DNA from 3 places in the Psychromonas sp. CNPT3 genome. Region 3 is predicted to be linked to each of the others. Evidence: predicted binding sites of a transcription regulator. Region 3 holds the regulator's gene; each other region holds the start of a gene.
The links. Region 3 encodes FliA, which starts transcription of late flagellar genes. Its sites were predicted from a motif close to CTAAAGNTNNNNNNNNNNNNGCCGATA; they were not measured.
Positions count from the first base shown of each region.

Region 1: the regulator FliA is predicted to act here: its motif matches at 2,763-2,789, upstream of flgM (flagellar biosynthesis anti-sigma factor FlgM).
Region 2: the regulator FliA is predicted to act here: its motif matches at 2,726-2,752, upstream of PCNPT3_RS07385 (flagellar protein MotY).

Region 1 is NC_020802.1:726,609-732,834, forward strand. It holds gene PCNPT3_RS03250 (FlgO family outer membrane protein) at 311-1,084, shown strand; gene PCNPT3_RS03255 (LPP20 family lipoprotein) at 1,486-1,968, shown strand; gene flgN (flagellar protein FlgN) at 1,969-2,388, opposite strand; gene flgM (flagellar biosynthesis anti-sigma factor FlgM) at 2,413-2,730, opposite strand; gene flgA (flagellar basal body P-ring formation chaperone FlgA) at 2,882-3,574, opposite strand; gene PCNPT3_RS03275 (chemotaxis protein CheV) at 3,681-4,613, shown strand; gene PCNPT3_RS03280 (CheR family methyltransferase) at 4,631-5,464, shown strand; gene PCNPT3_RS14380 (hypothetical protein) at 5,450-5,578, opposite strand; gene flgB (flagellar basal body rod protein FlgB) at 5,642-6,043, shown strand; gene flgC (flagellar basal body rod protein FlgC) at 6,064-6,226, shown strand, end outside.
Region 2 is NC_020802.1:1,697,642-1,703,867, reverse strand. It holds gene PCNPT3_RS07400 (NAD/NADP-dependent octopine/nopaline dehydrogenase family protein) at 1-156, shown strand, start outside; gene ylqF (ribosome biogenesis GTPase YlqF) at 234-1,169, opposite strand; gene PCNPT3_RS07390 (YajD family HNH nuclease) at 1,431-1,763, shown strand; gene PCNPT3_RS07385 (flagellar protein MotY) at 1,823-2,692, opposite strand; gene rnt (ribonuclease T) at 2,806-3,420, shown strand; gene grxD (Grx4 family monothiol glutaredoxin) at 3,496-3,819, opposite strand; gene PCNPT3_RS07370 (Fe-Mn family superoxide dismutase) at 3,989-4,570, shown strand; gene PCNPT3_RS07365 (AhpA/YtjB family protein) at 4,614-5,231, opposite strand; gene serB (phosphoserine phosphatase SerB) at 5,315-6,226, shown strand, end outside.
Region 3 is NC_020802.1:2,471,701-2,477,926, forward strand. It holds gene PCNPT3_RS10865 (chemotaxis protein CheA) at 1-2,128, opposite strand, end outside; gene PCNPT3_RS10870 (protein phosphatase CheZ) at 2,140-2,886, opposite strand; gene cheY (chemotaxis response regulator CheY) at 2,891-3,274, opposite strand; gene PCNPT3_RS10880 (RNA polymerase sigma factor FliA) at 3,434-4,141, opposite strand; gene PCNPT3_RS10885 (MinD/ParA family protein) at 4,142-5,002, opposite strand; gene flhF (flagellar biosynthesis protein FlhF) at 5,030-6,226, opposite strand, start outside.

The sequences.
Region 1 (6,226 bases), 1.3 Mb from region 3:
TATGCAAATGCGTCAATAGATTTAAACGCTTTGTTTTAAATGGGAAAAATAAGAGATATTTATTATTTTGTTTTTTTATATCCAAATTAGGTCGCTAATTTATAGTAATAAAATAGCTAAATAAATCTGGCTCGATTTTTGCTTTATTTAGTATTTAGGTAAGTATTAGCTTGGATGTGGTATATATTGCCACTTTATGAAAGGAAGTGCTTTAATCCGTGTAACTTTATTAAAGTTTATGGGGCGGGTGCCGATAAGCTAAGTAAATTATCCATAGCATTCTTTAGAATTATAATTAGGTAGGTATTGAATGAAAAAATTATTGTCGGCATTCAGTGTTATATTGTTTCTTTCGGGCTGCGCTCTTCTTGAGCCTGTAGAGCAAGTTTCGACAGCAAGTGATCTCCCCCAAAATTACCAACCTGTATTAGAAAATCAAAATAATCGTGATGGCGAGTATCTTTATTATTATATTGCTAATTCATATAGTAATTCTGGTAAAAGTGCTTTTTTACCAGGAGAAACTTCGCAAGTAGAGGGGTACGGCAAGTTATATTCTTTTAATGGTGAGAAATCACTGATTTTATCAGAAGTTGTCAGTAAGATGGCCGACCAATTATTGGTTAACTTTCCCACTCGATACAGAGGCGAAGCGATTGCATTAACATCTCTAGTCGATTTGAATGATCATAAAAAAACCAACTGGATAGGGCAGACAGTAACGGAGTTATTTATCCATGAATTACATATCCGCCAATTGCAGGTTGTCGATTATAAATTGACGGGAGATATTCAGATCACCTCACGAGGTGAATTCGCACTAACTCGCGACTGGAAACGATTAAATAAAAATATAGATGTGCGCCGTATTTTTACCGGAACAATGTCTCGCAATGAAGAAGGGCTTATTTTAAATGTACGTATCGTCAATACCGATACTAGTATTGTGGAATCTACCAGCAGTGCTTTTATTCCTCATGGTATGTTTGTGGGGGGGGAATACGATTATCGCACTAATCAATATTATAATAGAAATAGCCAACAAATACGTAACAACCGAGCGCAAGTTCACTTGGTTAAATAGCGCTAGCAAACTGAAAGCTTTGTATTATTCGCCGTGTTATTTAGGTGCCAATAAAAAACAAAAAATGCAACGAACCTATCTCGTTGCATTTTTGCTTTTATACCTAAGCATATATAAATCTACTTTATGCTATAGATGTAAGTCAAAGGACGCCTCAAGTGTCAGGTAGACATGAGAAATTCCTAATATCACTCATCCATTCTGTATTACACTCTCTCCTATTAGCACTACTCGTAAATACTGGTAGCCGTTATCGATGTCTCTTTAAATAAGAACAGATAGTGACTTATATTTGTCGATAAAAGCGCAATGCTTAGGTGAAAAGTGTTTTTTTAGTCGAAGCTGGCTTAATTCTTGCTTGATTAGCATTGCCATTTTCGTTTTTTAGCAAGGATATATTAATGAACATTAATCGATGTTATCGCTCGTTGTCAGTATTGCTTTGTAGTACTTTGTTTCTTTTTTCATGTACGCCAATATCACATAATATGTTATTGCCAACCCAAGAAGAACTAAAAGAGCAAACTGACGTGCATAGCTTTACCTCTGTCGGTTATGCACCTGTTGCGACTCAAAAAGGGGCAACCTTAGAAGAAAAAATACTAAACGCTATCAAAGCATCTAAATTGGATGCTTATAAAGAAATGGCAGAGCAAGTATATGGCGTGTTACTGAGTTCTGAAACCGAGCTTTCTGGTGTGCATATACAAAGCGCTCGTGTTCGAAGTAAGGTTCGGGGGTTAGTTAGAGGTGCTCGGGTGTTAAAAAGTTACCATGAAGGTAAACTTTATATTACGGAGTTAGTTCTGGATATGAAAGCGTTACCGTATTCAAATATCATAGGTGAACAATCAAAGCCGCGTAAGAAAGCGATTTATTATTGATCATGCCTGAATGTTTTTACCTAAAAGTTGACCACTATTTAGCATCCCTTTTTGATCATAGGTGATGCTGTTCTTTCCTGTTGCTTGCTTGATAAGTTGAGTCAGATGTTTATTACTGCGCATACCTAACTCTACTAATTTTCCATTAATACTATTAATATGTTGGCATTTAGCAAGGCAAGAAAGAATTTCTTTCTTTATTTCCTGAGCCGTTGTTGAATTTTCTATTTGTTGTAAATCGGCCGGACGCGATAAAACGCTATCTAGCTCTGCGATTAAAGTTAATTTTTGTTGTTTCTGTTTCAAAATTTCACTGAGATGAGAAAAGCTCTTTTCTTTTAGACACGTCGTTTCTTGCTCCAATATCAGGTGCAATTCATTAATTAATATTAATTGTCGATTTAGCTTTTCAATAGGCATTGTTTAATTATCTCAGCTTAAAACTTATTTCAGAATTCGACTAAAATCACCTTCAAATTGACTGAGGCGCTGTGCGAGTCGTTCTGTATTGATTTTATAATCACCGTTAGTGATAGCGGCTTTTAGTGATTCAATACGCTGTTTGTTTACTTGGGGCTCTGTCGCACCTTGTTGTTGCATTTTATTTATATTCTTCGCTTGTGACGTTAATTGCACAGAATCTTTATGTTGATCATTATTAACATTTTGTGCGTTTTTGACAGATGATTTTTGCGCCTGAGCCTTATGCTGCTCAACCACAATGTTTTTTTGTGTCGCTTGGCGGTTAATGTTGATGCTCATAATTATATTCCAAAAGTATCATGTTTATATTATATCGGCGAAACGCGTACTTTCTTTAGTAAAAAAACAAAAAAAAGTGTTTAAATGTAAAGTTTTTTTAACAATGTGAAATATTAAAACAATACGTCTCTAAAATAAAGTGCAATTTACTCTAAAAAGTAACTTGTACTTCTTTTTGTGCAGAGACGGTGCCCACAACAATACGTTGAGAACGTGAATTTTTGACTCTAACAGATTCTCCAATATTAGCATTATTTAGGGCTATTCCTGAAGTTTTAATTACTAATCCTGCTTTTATTGCGCTAATGATCACTTGATCTTTTTGACAGACAAAACAAACATCTCTATTTTTTATTATTTTTTGAGCACCCATATTACGTTTGAGGCGGCTACCGATAAGTATTTTCTTTTGTGAAAAGCTACCACCTCGCAATTGGGATTTTGTTAAATAAGTCACTTTTATATTGTTATTGTTTAATGTTTCACCTTTACGCAAAGCTTGAGCGCTGATGATGGTGCGGAAAAGTCGATGAGAACGGACGCGTACATAAGTTGACCATTGTGGCTTATTGGGGCATGTCACTTTGACCGATACGTTGTTTTTTAATTTTCCTGACACAATCTCACCTAAAAAAGGAGATAAACATTTCTTGTATGTTATTCTTTTATTTAAAGGAACTGCGATAATAGAGGTTTTTTGTTCATTGTTTTTTGGATATATTGCATTATATTCATTAAGAATAAGAGTTTCTGCGAAGTTTTCGATGTCTTTTTTATAATTAGTTTCAGCAAAAGAAGCAGAACAGCCTAAACTGATATAAAGGATAAAAAAACGTATTAACATAAAGATCCTATTTATGGATGAATAAGCACTCAATAGAGTTTAATTAATTATTAAGCATCATTATAGAATGATTCTTTGATAAGTTATAAGAGAAAAGGAAGATTATATGGCAGGCGTGTTAGACTCAGTAAACCAGCGAACTCAATTAGTCGGGCAAAATCGCTTAGAATTACTACTCTTTAAATTAGGCGGTAAACAGCGCTACGGTATTAATGTTTTTAAAGTCAAAGAAGTATTGCAGTGTCCCCCTTTAACTAGCTTACCTAAATTACACCCAACCATTCGTGGTATTGCGCATATTCGTGGGCAAACTATCTCTGTTATCGATATGAACCTTGCAACAGGCGGGCGTGCGATAGAAAATGTTGAAGAGCGTTTTATTATTATTACAGAATATAACCGTTCAATTCAAGGTTTTCTCGTTGGCGCTGTCGAGCGTATTATCAATATTAACTGGGAAAATATATTACCACCACCTAATGGTATTGGACGCTTTAACTATATGACGGCAGTGACGGAAATCGATGGTGATTTAGTCGAAATCTTAGATGTTGAAAAAATATTAGATGAAATATCACCTGTTAATACCGATGTTACTGCAGATGTGATTGATCCTACTATTAAAGAAAAAATTAAAGATAAAAAAATACTGGTTGCGGATGACTCGTCGGTAGCAAGACGACAAATACAAAGAGCTATCACCGCATTAGGTTTAGAATGCGATATGGTAAAAGATGGTAAAGAAGCATTAGATTTACTTAAAAAGATATCGAAAACAGGATCTGTGACAGATCGTTATGCGTTAATGATTTCAGATGTTGAAATGCCTGAAATGGACGGTTATACCCTAACCTCGGAGGTTAAGGCTGATCCTGCATTGGCTGGCCTACATATTATTTTACATACGTCATTAAGTGGTGTATTTAATGAGGCCATGGTTAAAAAAGTGGGGGCTGACGACTTTATTGCAAAGTTTAACCCTGATGAGTTGGCCACAGCAGTACAAAAAGTCATTAATTTAGATGATCAAAACAATTAAAAAGAGAGATTATATTTGTGAGAGCGCTTTCCGAAGATATTTATAAAAAGTTTTCAGATTTTTTAGAAGTGCAATGTGGCATTGTACTTGGGGGAAATAAACAATATTTGGTGAAAAGTCGATTGATCCCATTAATGGATATATTTGCAATCGATACACTTACTAATTTAATTAACGAAGCGATGAGTTATAAGAATCGATCATTACGGACGGCTGTTATTGATGCTATGACAACTAATGAAACATTATGGTTCCGAGATCGTTACCCTTTTGAATTATTAAGCTCTAAAATGTTTCCTGAAATATTAAAAAATAAGAAAAGTATCAAAATGTGGTCAGCTGCAAGTTCTTCGGGACAAGAGGCTTACTCCATTGCGATGACTGCAGCTGAATATCAAAAACAAAAAGCCGTGTTAGGTATGAATGTGCAAATCATTGGTACTGATATTTCTAATACGATGTTAGAACAGTGTAAAGCGGGTATTTATGACACGTTGGCGTTATCTAGAGGCCTATCTGATGATCGTAAAAGAAAATTCTTTGACGCTTTGCCTGATGGCTCTGGAAAAATGCAAATAAAAGCAGACGTCAAGAAAATGACGAGCTTTAGAAGTTATAATTTATTAGATAGTTATGCGGGTTTGGGAAAGTTTGACATTATTTTTTGTCGTAATGTACTTATTTACTTCTCTGGCGATGTTAAATCTAAAATATTAAATCAATTTGCAGGCGCATTAAATCCTGGAGGCTATCTGGTATTGGGGGCTTCCGAGTCGATTACCGCACTTACTGATAAATTTAATATGGTCCGTTGTAACCCGGGTATTATTTATCAATTAAAAGATAAGTAATGTCGTTGTTGCCTCTTTTAATAAAAAAGAGGCAACATTTGCCTCTTTTTTTATGACAAGATCTCCACGTCCTCCCCTTTCCGCTTGAAAGTCTCTCATTTTACTTATCTGCATAAAAATACTACCTTTTATCTTTTTGGCACAGTGGTTGCATAGTTAATTGCATAGGAGAAAATTATGGCGATTAATTTTGATAAAGCACTTGGAATGCATCAGTACACTTTGGGTGTTCGTTCACGTCGCGCAGAAATTTTAGCGAGTAATTTAACAAATGCAGATACACCTGATTATAAAGCGCGCGATCTTAATTTTAAAGAAGCGCTTTTAAGTGCGAGATCTGGCTCAGGTATTTCATTAAGTCGTACCAATGAGATACATCGCACCGGTCATTCATTTTCAATGCAGCAATCAAATCAATATTATCGTACGGGAAATCAACCCGATACGGGGGATGGTAATAATGTTGATGCAGAAGTTGAGCGTAATTTGTTCATGAAAAACAGTTTACAGTATCAAGCAAGTTTAGATTTTTTAAATAGTAAAATATCGGGTTTACGTAAAGCTATTAAAGGGCAGTAAACACTTTTTGGAGAGTTATTATGAGTTTATTTCGTATTTTAGATATTTCTGCTACCGGTATGAGTGCGCAATCGGTACGTTTAAATACAACAGCAAGTAACTTGGCAAATGCCAATAGTGTTAGTAGCAGTAGCGAAAAAACTTATCGTGCTCGTCATCCCGTTTTTGCTGCCGAACTTAACA
Region 2 (6,226 bases), 770 kb from region 3:
TTAAAAACCGATTTTTACAAAGAAGGGCAAACGTTGGCATCGTTAGGCTTAGAAGATTTATCGAAGGAGGAGTTGTTGCACTTTATCGGTTCATCATTGAGCGAAAAACATCAGGAGGCTGAATTAACTGACCGGTTAATTGAGTGTTACGCATAGCGCTATTTTTTAAGATTAAATAATAGCGCTATGCGTAAGCGCCTTTTTAAAATAAAGGTGCTTACGCTATTGGCCTCTTAACGGCGACGTTTACGTTTACGCGCTTTTTTCTTTTCGACTTTATTCTCTGCTTGCTCTGCCATCAGTTTTGCGACCGCTACTTTTTCAACGGCAGCCATAGCAGGGGTTTCGATACTTAATGGGCCTAATGCGCCAGCGCGTAGCTCATTGAGTAAGATGGTGGATACTTTATAGATATCAAAATGCCCGCCAGCACGCAGACAGCCACGACGAACAGCAATGGCTTCCATGAGTTCATGATCTGTTTCAGGCACTTCAGCAAGCTCGTAGCGTGCTTTAAGCCTCTCTGGATAATTCTTGATCAGGTACTCTGCGGCGTAATAGGCAATATCTTCATATTCAATGGCCGTATCCTTGATAGCCCCTGTGATCGCAAGGCGGTAGCCTGAATCTGCATTTTCAATTTTAGGCCAAAGAAACCCAGGTGTATCAGAGAGCATAATGCCACTGGGTAAACGTATGCGTTGCTGATTTTTGGTAACGGCAGGTTCATTACCTGTTTTTGCAATGATCCTATCGGCGAGAATATTAATGATCGTCGATTTACCCACATTTGGAATACCCATGATCATGGCGCGGATCTGTTTACCTTGGGTGACTTTATTGGGCAACATTTTTTGGCATAGCTTGGTAATTTGATGCACTTGCTCAGGTTTTAATGTACTGATAGAGAGTGCTTTAATACCTTGCTCTTCTTCTAAATAAGATATCCACTCAGCCGTGATCGCAGGATCGGCCAGATCTGCTTTATTTAATACTTTAATACAAGGTGTATTTTCACGGATACTCGCAATTAAAGGATTTTCACTACTGTAAGGAATACGTGCATCGACGACTTCAATGATAATATCAACCTGTGGTAGCACTTCTTTGATTTGCTTATGCGCTTTGTGCATATGCCCAGGGAACCATTGGATGTTAGCTTTACTCATTTGATTTTAAAACCTTTTGTTCATTGCGCTTGCCTTGTGTACAGGCTGATTGATCATTTGCGGCGCTAAAAATAGAATGCTTACAGACAGTTTAACTGATGATCTTGCAGAGATACATTTAATTACGTAAATAGACGCGTCAATATACAAGATCGCTGCGTTTTTTTAAGTGTGCTTCATATTATTTTACTTCAGCTATTCACTCGTAACGAGACACGGGTTAAAATAGGTCTCTTTTAAAAATATAATGGCAAAGGTGTTATGGCTTATATTCCAAATAACTATAAAAGTCTTGAAAATGATTATCGGGATAAAGCATTAAAGCTATTTCCTTGGGTATGTGGGAAGTGTACGCGAGAGTTTGTGTATTCCAACCTACGAGAACTCACTGTGCATCACTGCGATCATGATCATGCAAATAATCCTGCAGATGGGAGTAACTGGGAATTGTTATGTATTTATTGTCACGATCATGAGCATGATAAATACACGCAAGCTGACTTATACGGAAGCACCGTGCAAGCGGGTGATGATTTACAAGCGGGAGGGACCTATAACCCCTTTGCTGACCTAATGAGTAAAATGAAAAAATAAATGCACTTATTTAAAGCGTAAGAAACCAAAGGATAAACACTTGCTTTCTTACGCTCTCTTTAGATTTCTTCTCGCTCAATCGAGATGACGACGCGTCTATTTTGTATTCTACCTAATATATTGCTGTTGTCTGCCACATGATGTTTCTCGCCAAAGCTCGCCACTTGAATTTTATCACTTTGCATCCCAATTTCTTTTAAATAACTTTTAATCGCTTCAGCGCGTTTTGTTGATAATGCCATATTATGAGATTCTGTCCCATAGGCATCAGAATAACCCGATAATAAGATCACACTAATATTTTCGTCATATTGAATATAATCCCCGATCATTTTTAAGCGTTTTTTGGAAAATGTATCGAGTTGTACGCCATTTTTGGCATATTTAAGAATGCTGTAAGCAATATCATCAAAATTATAAGGTAATAAATTAGAAATACAGTTATTAAATTCATCATAACTTTTTAAGAAATTAACAGAGGATAATCCTACACTGGTGATCTGCTCACTGTTGTACCAATCTTTAAAATAAAAAGTGGGGTATTGGCCAGATTCTAGCTCGTTGAGCATGCGCCATGCTTTTTGCTGGGTAACATAACCATCAAATTGTTGATAAAACTTTATTTTTGAGATTGGTGTGGGTGGCGTGCCGGGTTGCCACATAGGGGGGACCGAGATAAGCGTTGCCATTGTTGTTTTAGGCATTGGTTGCTTACTTTCTAAAACAAAATTAAGGTTGATTTTTTTACTCGCGCGCACGTCGAAATGTGCTTCACCATAGCGTGGAATAGGGTGTTCAAGCGTGCATTGGATTGGCGTAGACGTTGAAACATACCAGAGCGAATTATCGAGATTGGCATAATACGTTTTATTGACGGCATAGCTCGAATGGAAGCCACAGAGCAGAGTCAGTACTATTATTTTTCTCATAAATTTGCTCACAGTTTAAGAAGTCGTAATATTTATCGGCACTAGGTTAGATTTCTTTAGTTTAATTTCACTTGTTTTGGCATAATATGTTTTTTTTTGTGTATGAGTCTTTTATGGAAAATATATTAGCTAAGCGTTTTAGGGGATACTACCCCGTTATCATCGATATTGAAACGTCAGGATTAAATTCACAAACGGACGCTATATTAGAAATCGCAGCCATATTTCCTGCCATGGATGAGCAGGGCTATTTATATAGCGCGCAAACAATACACTTTAATGTGCAACCTTTTGAAGGTGCGAACATGGATCCTAAAGCGCTTGAATTTACGGGGATAGATCCTTTTAATCCTCTTCGTGGCGCCATTGATGAAAAAGAAGTATTGACAGAAATATTCAAATTGGTGCGTAAACATCAAAAAATTAATGATTGTAATCGTTCTATTTTAGTGGCACATAACGCAGCCTTTGATCAAGGTTTTATTAATAAAGCCAGCGAACGATGTAATTTCAAACGGATCCCGTTTCATCCTTTTGTGTGTTTTGATACTGCGAGTATGGCTGGATTGATGTTAGGGCAGACTGTATTAGCCAAAGCCTGTGAGCAAGCGAATATTGATTATAATAATGAAGAGGCACATTCTGCGTTATATGACACACAAGTGACGGCAGATTTGTTTTTTTATATGGTGAATAAATTGAAAGCACTAGGCGGGTGGCCTGTTTAATAAGTTAAGTAAGGGGTTTGCCCTTACTTAACTTATTTTTTAAAGAGCGAGGCATACAAAGCGTGCTGGACGCATTTATTCAGCCGTTTTTGTTGCTTCTTTAATTATAGGTTGTAGTTCACCCGTTTGGAACATTTCTAAAATAATATCACAACCACCAATTAATTCGCCGTCAACCCAAAGTTGAGGAAAAGTTGGCCAGTTAGCGTATTTAGGTAACTCTGCACGGATATCTGGATTAAGTAGGATATCAACGTAGGCAAAAGGGGCGCCACATTGCATTAATGCTTGTGATGCTTGTGATGAAAAACCACAGTTTGGTAATTTTGGTGAGCCTTTCATGTATAAGATGACGCTATTGTCACTAAGTTGCTTTTTGATTTTATCTAAGGTTTCCATTTTTATATCCTAATTTGATTTTTGAGGATTGTACCTAATAATAGAAGGTAAAAAAACATTATTATTATTAAGGATAATAGAATAATATAAAAAAGGAATTTGACATAGATCAATTTATTGACGAGAATTGCACTGTTCATTTATTTATATTTATATTGGAGAGAAGATTATGGCTTTTGAATTACCTGCATTACCTTTTGCAAAAAATGCGCTAGAACCACATATTTCAGCAGAGACATTAGAGTTTCATTATGAAAAGCATCATGCAACGTACGTGCTTAAACTAAATGGTTTAGTCGAAGGTACTGAGTTTGAGAGTCAATCATTAGAAGAGATTGTTAAAACGACCAGTGGCCCAATGTTTAATAATGCGGCACAGGTTTGGAACCATACTTTCTATTGGAACTGTCTAGCGCCTAATGCCGGCGGCGTTGCAACGGGTGCTATCGGAGATGCGATTGTTAAACAATTTGGATCTTTTGAAAAATTCCAAAGCACTTTTAATGATAAAGCCGTTAATAACTTTGGTGCGTCATGGACTTGGTTAGTTAAAAAAGCAGACGGAACACTTGAAATCGTTAATACTTCAAACGCAGGAACGCCTTTAACTGACGATTCTGTGACTGTATTATTAACCGTAGATTTGTGGGAACACGCATATTACATTGATTATCGTAACGTACGTCCTAACTACTTAAATGGTTTTTGGGCATTAGTTAATTGGGACTTCGTGAATAATAACTTCGCGTAACTCTTATTTTTAATGAAAAGAAGCCTTACTTTGTAAGGCTTTTTTATAGGAACTGATTCTGACTGATTAATTTTTGCACGCCACTTTGAATGCGAAAATAATAATTCTCTACCTGCTTAAAGAACAACGCCATCATAATAACCCCACCGAAAAAAGCCAGAAATAAGACAATAATAAGGATCTTTAAATTGGTTTCTTGATAAGCATGGAATACATTTAATATCTTATCTTGCTCCAGGGTGATACGTAAATATCCTAACTTTTGTCCATCATTATAAAGCTCAATGACATAGGGCATTAGACCGGATGTATTGGTTGCTTGATTGTCTAAATCCAATAATTTAGTTAAAGAAAGCGATTTTTTTGAGTGATAAAGTACGCGTCCGAATTGATTGTAAAGTGTCGCATCTCGCACCATTGGATCATGACTTAAATCGTCAATGAGTAATTGTAGTTCTTTATCTTTATGCGCTAGTAAATGACGCACCGCTTCTGATCCTGCCAAGTTAGTTAACGAATATGAAAACTTTTCAGTTTGTTGCTGGCGAATGTTGTTAGCACTATTTCTCAACATAATCAATTGATAAGTAAGGGTTAATATTATAATTAATAGCCCTCCATATTGTAATGTCCGTAATAATAAATGCATTTTTTTTTGCATCCGTACTCCTTTTTTAAGCTTGCAATCGGTGATCGCAATCGCTATCTTACGATATTATAGATAATAAAGTTAGGGGCTGTACTGTGAATATATTAGAAAAACCTCTTTTTCCGAAACAAGCGCAAAGCTTATTAGCATGGAAAGCATCATTAACAACGCAATTTTTAGGGATAGACACACTCTTTTATAGTGCCTCCACACTTTCGTTTCAAAGCCCCAATCGTTTTGTAAAAGAAGCGGAACTTATCGTTATGGGTAAACACTTTACGACGGAGCAATTGCAATCATTATTGAATATACTGAGCGCTCATAATATTAGTTGCGTGCAGTTATGCGTTCCTGAAAAGATAGCTGATATTACAGGAATTCGTCTTTTATTAAATAGCTTTCCGTCGACATTAAAACAAAGTTTAGATAAATTTGTGCAGCAAGTAGCATTGGATTTTGCATTACGTCATTGTTTTCCTGACTTTTCTAAGCCAGGCTTAGTGTTAATGGATATGGACTCAACGACTATTCAAATTGAGTGTATTGATGAAATGGCGCGCTTGTATGGTGTTGGCCTCGAAGTTTCAGCGATAACCCATGAGGCTATGCTGGGGAAAATCGATTTTAATAGCAGTTTACGCACTCGGGTGAGTAAACTAAAAGGTGCCCCTTTAAGCTTACTTAAAAAAGTGGCCGATAGCATGCCCTGGATGCCCGGTGTTGAAATTCTTATCACTCAACTACATGATGCAGGCTGGAAAGTTGCGATAGCCTCAGGAGGCTTTCATTATTTTGCAGATCGCTTGCAAGAGGATTTGGGGTTCGATTTTTGTATTGCCAATCATCTGGAAGTAGAAAATGGGCTATTAACAGGTAATGTGGTCGGTGAAATCATTAATGCACAAGTTAAAGCGCGCACATTAGTGCAATTAACGACACAATATGATTGTTTGCCGACACAAACGATCGCGATAGGTGATGGTGCTAATGATCTTTTGATGTTACAA
Region 3 (6,226 bases):
ATAAACTTGGCAGATCTAATATAAGTGCAATACCACCATCACTGGTAATAGTTGCGCCGGCCATTCCTGGCGTGCCAGAAAGTAATTGATCTAATGCTTTGATCACCACTTCTTCTTGACCGAGCAATGCATCAACAACAAATGCGACTTGTTGTACGCCTAATTGCACAATAACGACATGCCCAACACCTTTACTTTTAGTCACAGGGGCCAAATGAGGTGCAAGCCAATCGCTTAGGTAAAAGAGTGGGATAGCTTGGTCTCGGATAACAATACTGAGTTGCCCATTAACCATGTTTGTTTTTTCTAAATCCAGATGGAATATTTCATTCACATTGGTCAGTGGTAACGCGAAAGTCTGCTCCGACACCACGATCATTAATGTTGGTAATATGGCTAATGTTAAAGGTACTTTTATCTCTAAACGCGTTCCTTTTCCCATCTTAGAATCAATAGAAATCGTTCCGTTTAATTTAGTAATACCTGTTTTAACAACATCCATACCTACGCCACGACCTGATATGTCTGATATTTCAACTTTAGTCGAAAATCCTGGCGCAAATATTAAGGAGAAGGCATCTCTATCTGACATTCTATCGGCGCCATCTTGATCCAATATACCCTTATTTATCGCAATACTTTTGAGGAGTTCAGCATCCATTCCTGCGCCATCATCTTCAATGACAAGTAAAATATGATCGCCTTCTTGTGACGCTGAGAGTAAAACATGGCCTTCTTTATCTTTACCGGCTTTCACTCGAACGTCCGGCATTTCAATACCATGATCTACCGCATTTCTGATTAAATGCACTAATGGATCAGCAAGAGCTTCCACTAGGTTTTTATCTAAATCTGTTTCTTCACCGACCAACTCTAAACGAATATTCTTGCCCAATGTGCGCGCAATATCACGCACTACACGCGGGAACTTACCAAAGACTTTCTTGATAGGCTGCATACGTGTTTTCATTACCGAGCCTTGTAAATCCCCAGTAACAATATCTAAGTTAGCAACAGCACGAGAAATTTCTTCGTTGTCAGAGGTTGTCTCTAAACTCACTAAGCGATTACGTACCAATACTAACTCACCGACCATGTTCATGATTTCATCAAGGATCGCAGTATCAACACGTACTGTCGGTTCCGCTTTAGCAACGGCGGTCTTTTTAGCTTTCGCTGGAGGCGCTTTAGCTGGCGCGGGTTTAGGCGTTGCTTTAGGCGCTTCTTTAACAACAACTGGCTCTTTCTTTTGCTCTACAGGGGCAGCGACAGGGGCAGCGACAGGCGCGGTTGTATTTTGAGCGCTTTTACCTGCACCGTGTAATTCATCTAATAAAGATTCAAACTCATCATCAGAAATATCATCAGTGCTGAAGGTCAATGGTGCTGGCGCTGGTTTTGCTATGCTATGCGATCCACTACCATGGAGTTCATCAAGCATTGACTCAAATTCGTCATCAGATATATCATTACTATTTGATGGCGCAACAGGCGTTGTTACCGCATTTTGCAATGATTTCCCTACACCGTGCAATTCATCAAGTAATGATTCAAATTCATCTTCTCCAATTTCTGCATTTTCAGGCTTCGCTTCCGCAGCTTCAATGCTAGAGCCAGATTCGGCGTGTAATTCATTTAATAATGCATCAAAGTCATTTTCAGTAATATCATCAATACTACCCTGAGTGTCTACAGACTCCGTCGCGGTGGCTTCAGGTTCAGCACTCTCATCTTCAGTGGCAGGTCTACTTAAGCGGTGTAACTGTTGCACTAATTCTGGAGGCGCTGCATTAGCAACATCACCGGTTTGCACTGCGTCAAATTGCTCATTGATAACATCTAAGGCCGCTAAGATGGTGTCCATTAAAGACGAGTTCACCTCGCGATGTTTTTGACGTAAGCAGTCAAAAACATTTTCAGCCCCATGGCATGTTTCGACTAATTCGGTGAGCGATAAGAAACCAGCGCCCCCTTTTACTGTGTGGAATCCACGGAAAATAGCATTTAATAATTCAGTATCATTGGGGTTGTTTTCTAGTTCAACTAATTGCTCAGATAACAGTTCTAAAATTTCTCCAGCTTCAACTAAAAAGTCCTGGAGGATCTCTTCATCTACTTCAAATGTCATTTTCTGTTTCCTTAAAATCCTAAACTAGAAAGTAAATCATCAACGTCATCTTGCCCATTAACCACATCATCTCGGGTACTTGCATCAATAATTGGACCTTCCGCACTAATATCAGCCTGATCTGTTTCTTCTTTAACAACGATATTTTCAGGTGCAGAGCATACCGTTAATATCTGTACTAATTTTATCTCTATCTCTTGTACTAACGAGATCACGCGACTAATAATTTGTCCCGTTAAATCCTGAAAACCTTGAGCCATTAAAATATCCATCAAAGAAGCACGTAAACTAAGTGCACCTTGTTCTGAATCTTTCAGTAAATCTTCGACTTGATGACATAATTTTTTAAAATCACCAAGTGCCAACTGACGCGTCATTAATGCTTGCCAATTCGGAGATATACTCTCTAAATCAGAGACTAATTTGTCCGCAATAGGAAGACAAACATCGACAGCATCCATGGTTGTATTCGCAGCTTCGCCGGTCATCTTAATCACATAATTTAAACGGTTTTCTGCTTCCGGAAGCTCTTTTCCAGCCAGATCCATCAAACGGGTATCATTTCTAAAATCCTGTAAAGCGTCGTGTAACTCACGCGTTAACTCACCAACTTTATCAAAAACAACATCCGTTTCAGCATGTATCACATTAGCCGATTCTACAATTCCATTTGCACTTGCAACATCTTCATTTTCTAAATAACGCACTAACTGTCTAGCTTGCTCTAAAGTAAGATGTGGCATCAATTCCTTTGCCATGTATTTAACCTAATCGTTGGAAAACTTTATCGAGTTTTTCTTTTAATGTTCCCGCTGTAAAAGGTTTTACAATATAACCATTTACGCCTGCTTGAGCAGCTTCTATGATCTGTTCACGCTTAGCTTCTGCTGTTACCATTAAAACAGGAAGGTGTTTTAATTTAGGATCTTTGCGGATCTCTTTCAAAAGGTCAATGCCTTGCATAATAGGCATGTTCCAATCCGTCACTACAAATTCAAAATCCCCATCTTTAAGCATCGGTAGAGCCGTATGGCCATCATCTGCTTCAAAGGTATTCGTGAACCCTAGATCTCTTAATAAGTTTTTAATTATTCTTCTCATTGTTGAAAAATCATCAACAATCAGTACTTTCATATTTCGGTTCAAAACATTCCCCTAAGTAAAAAAACTGCCACTATCTACTCTGCACTCGTAAAGTAAATATAAATACATATCATAAAAACACACCATTATAAACGCAGATATTTCAGCTTCTTAACTCAACTGTGATCGAGCTCTTATCCTAGCTGAAATATTGCTTATAATCTACACAGTCTGCGCTTTTGCTTTTAAGCGGTGTAACGCCTGACTGAGAATTTGGCTAACCCTTGACTCACCGAGTTCAAGCACTAAGCCAATTTCTTTTAAATTTAGTTCTTCATCATAATACAATGATAATACTAATGCTTCACGCTCTGGCAATTGTTTGATCATTAACAATAATTGTTCAGAATATTCACTCTCACTGACACAATTAAAGGTTGGATCAACCTCCGAATTAACGCTACTACTAAAGGTCGCTTCTGCACCACCTAAATCTTCGTAGTTAACTAATTTCGCACAATTAACATCACGTAGCATTTGTTGATATTTTGCTAACGTTACGCCGAGCTGTGACGCTATTTCACTTTCTTTCGCATCTCCAGCATTACGCTTCTCCACTGCACTAATCGCATTACTAATCTCGCGACTGTTTTTATGCACAGAACGAGGCACCCAATCGCCTCGACGCATTTCATCGAGCATTGCGCCTCGGATACGGATCCCTGAAAAAGTTTCAAAACTGGCCCCTTTTGAGCCATCAAAATTACGTGCAGCTTCAAGTAAACCAATCATGCCAGACTGCAACAAATCATCAACTAATACACTCGCTGGCAGTCTCGCCATCAAATGATAGGCTATTTTTTGCACTAATCCAGTGTGCTTTTCTATAAGCTCCGCTGTATCCGTGTAATAACCTTGCACTCTGCTCACTTATTGTTGCTCGTCTGTATTATTTAGTAATAATTTTTCGATGAAAAATTCTAAATGACCACCGGGCTGATGCGGGATAGGCCAATCACAAGACCGATTTGCTAATGCTTTAAATGCAAGTGAAGCCGGTGTTTTAGGATAAGCTTCAACAACCACTTTTTGTTTGCGCACCGCTTGACGAACATTCCCATCAAACGGAATGCATGCGACCAACTCTAAGGATGCATCTAAGAAACGATCCGTTACACGCGTTAACTTAGTAAACAGATCTTGTCCTTCACGTAAACTGCGCACCATATTGGCTACGATTTTAAAGCGATAAACGCCATTTTGTTTACTCAATATTTTGATCAGTGCATAAGCATCTGTGATGGACGTTGGTTCATCACACACAACCATCAACACATCTTGTGCAGCTTGTGCAAAACTCACCACCATATTAGAAATACCGGCGGCGGTATCAATTAATAGCATATCTATCGGCGTCTGCAGTGAGCTAAATGCTTGAATTAAGCCAGCATGCTCAACATCACTCAGCTCAACCATAGATTGTGATCCTGAGGTTGCAGGAATTATCATCACCCCACTTGGGCCAGTCACGATCACTTCATCAAGCGTACATTCTCCGGATAAAACATGCGATAAATTCTTAGTAACGCGGATCCCCAACAAAACATCCACATTTGCCAAACCTAAATCGGCATCAAGCACCAACACTCGTTTACCTCGTTGAGCAAGGGAAACCGCCATATTCAATGTCACATTTGTTTTTCCTACACCGCCTTTTCCTCCGGTGACAGCAATGACTTTAATTTGGCCTTGTTTCATTCGTCTTAAACCACTTGCTTGGTCTGCAATCATAATCTACTCATTATCATCATTAATTATCTATTCATCAAAGCTACTAAACCACTGATGCTGATCTTCAAAGAGATGCTTCATCATCTCTAAAGTACTTGCGATTAAACGCTCTACATTTGCTATTTCAATATCTTCTGGTACGCGTTGCCCCGTTGTCATATAAGCGATAGGTAATGCATGCTGCATCATCACACTTAACACCTCACCCAGGCCAATACTTTCATCTATTTTGGTTAAAATACAACCAGATAACGGAATTCTTTTAAAATGCTCTAGGGCCTCTTCGACAATGCGTCGTTGTGAGGTCGAAGATATCACAAGATAGCTTTTAATATTAACACTATTATTACGCATTAATGTATCAAGTTGCTCCGATAAACGAATATCTCGTTGCCCCATTCCTGCTGTATCTATCAATACCAAACGTTTTTCTCTAAATTGGTATAATATTGTTGATAATTCATCCGCATCTTTAGCGACGCGGACACTACAACCCATTATTTTACCGTAAGTTGCTAATTGTTCATGCGCACCGATCCGATAGGTATCGGTGGTTATTAACGCCACTTGATCTGCGCCATATTTCATCGCAAATTGAGCTGCTAGCTTAGCGATGGTGGTGGTTTTTCCCACACCCGTTGGCCCAAGCAGTGCGATAGCCCCGCCTTGCGATAAAATTTCATTATTACCCACATATATTTTATCTTGCAACAAAGTGCGCATATATTGGTGCGCTTCTGTCGCAGATGCATCTTCAGGTACATAACTTGCTAATTGGTCGGCAATGTCATCTGAAAATCCCGCTTTACTAAGCCATTTTATAAGCATAGCGCGGATAGGCTCTTTACGTTCCATCTCCTGCCACATCAGTCCTGATACTTGATGCTCTAGAAGCTGTCTTAATGAAGCCATCTCAGCGCTCATTTTCGCCATCTCTTTGTTTTCTGACATTCGGCTTGCAGAGGCTTCTTTGCGCATTGATTGTGTATTATTCACACTACTTTTCGGTGTTTGCCAGCGTTGCTGCTCAGCTAATGTTTTAGGCGCTGAAGATGCATTTTCAGAAGATGCTTGCTGAAAATTAAAGGGCGCTTGCCCCTGGCTATTTTCTGCTTTTTTCAGACGGTTATTTTGTTTTTGCTGCGCATTAACCTTCCCAAAGAAAGAGTTTAAAGATTTCGCAAAATCTTCACCACTGTCTTTCGCGCCATTACGCCGTTTAGG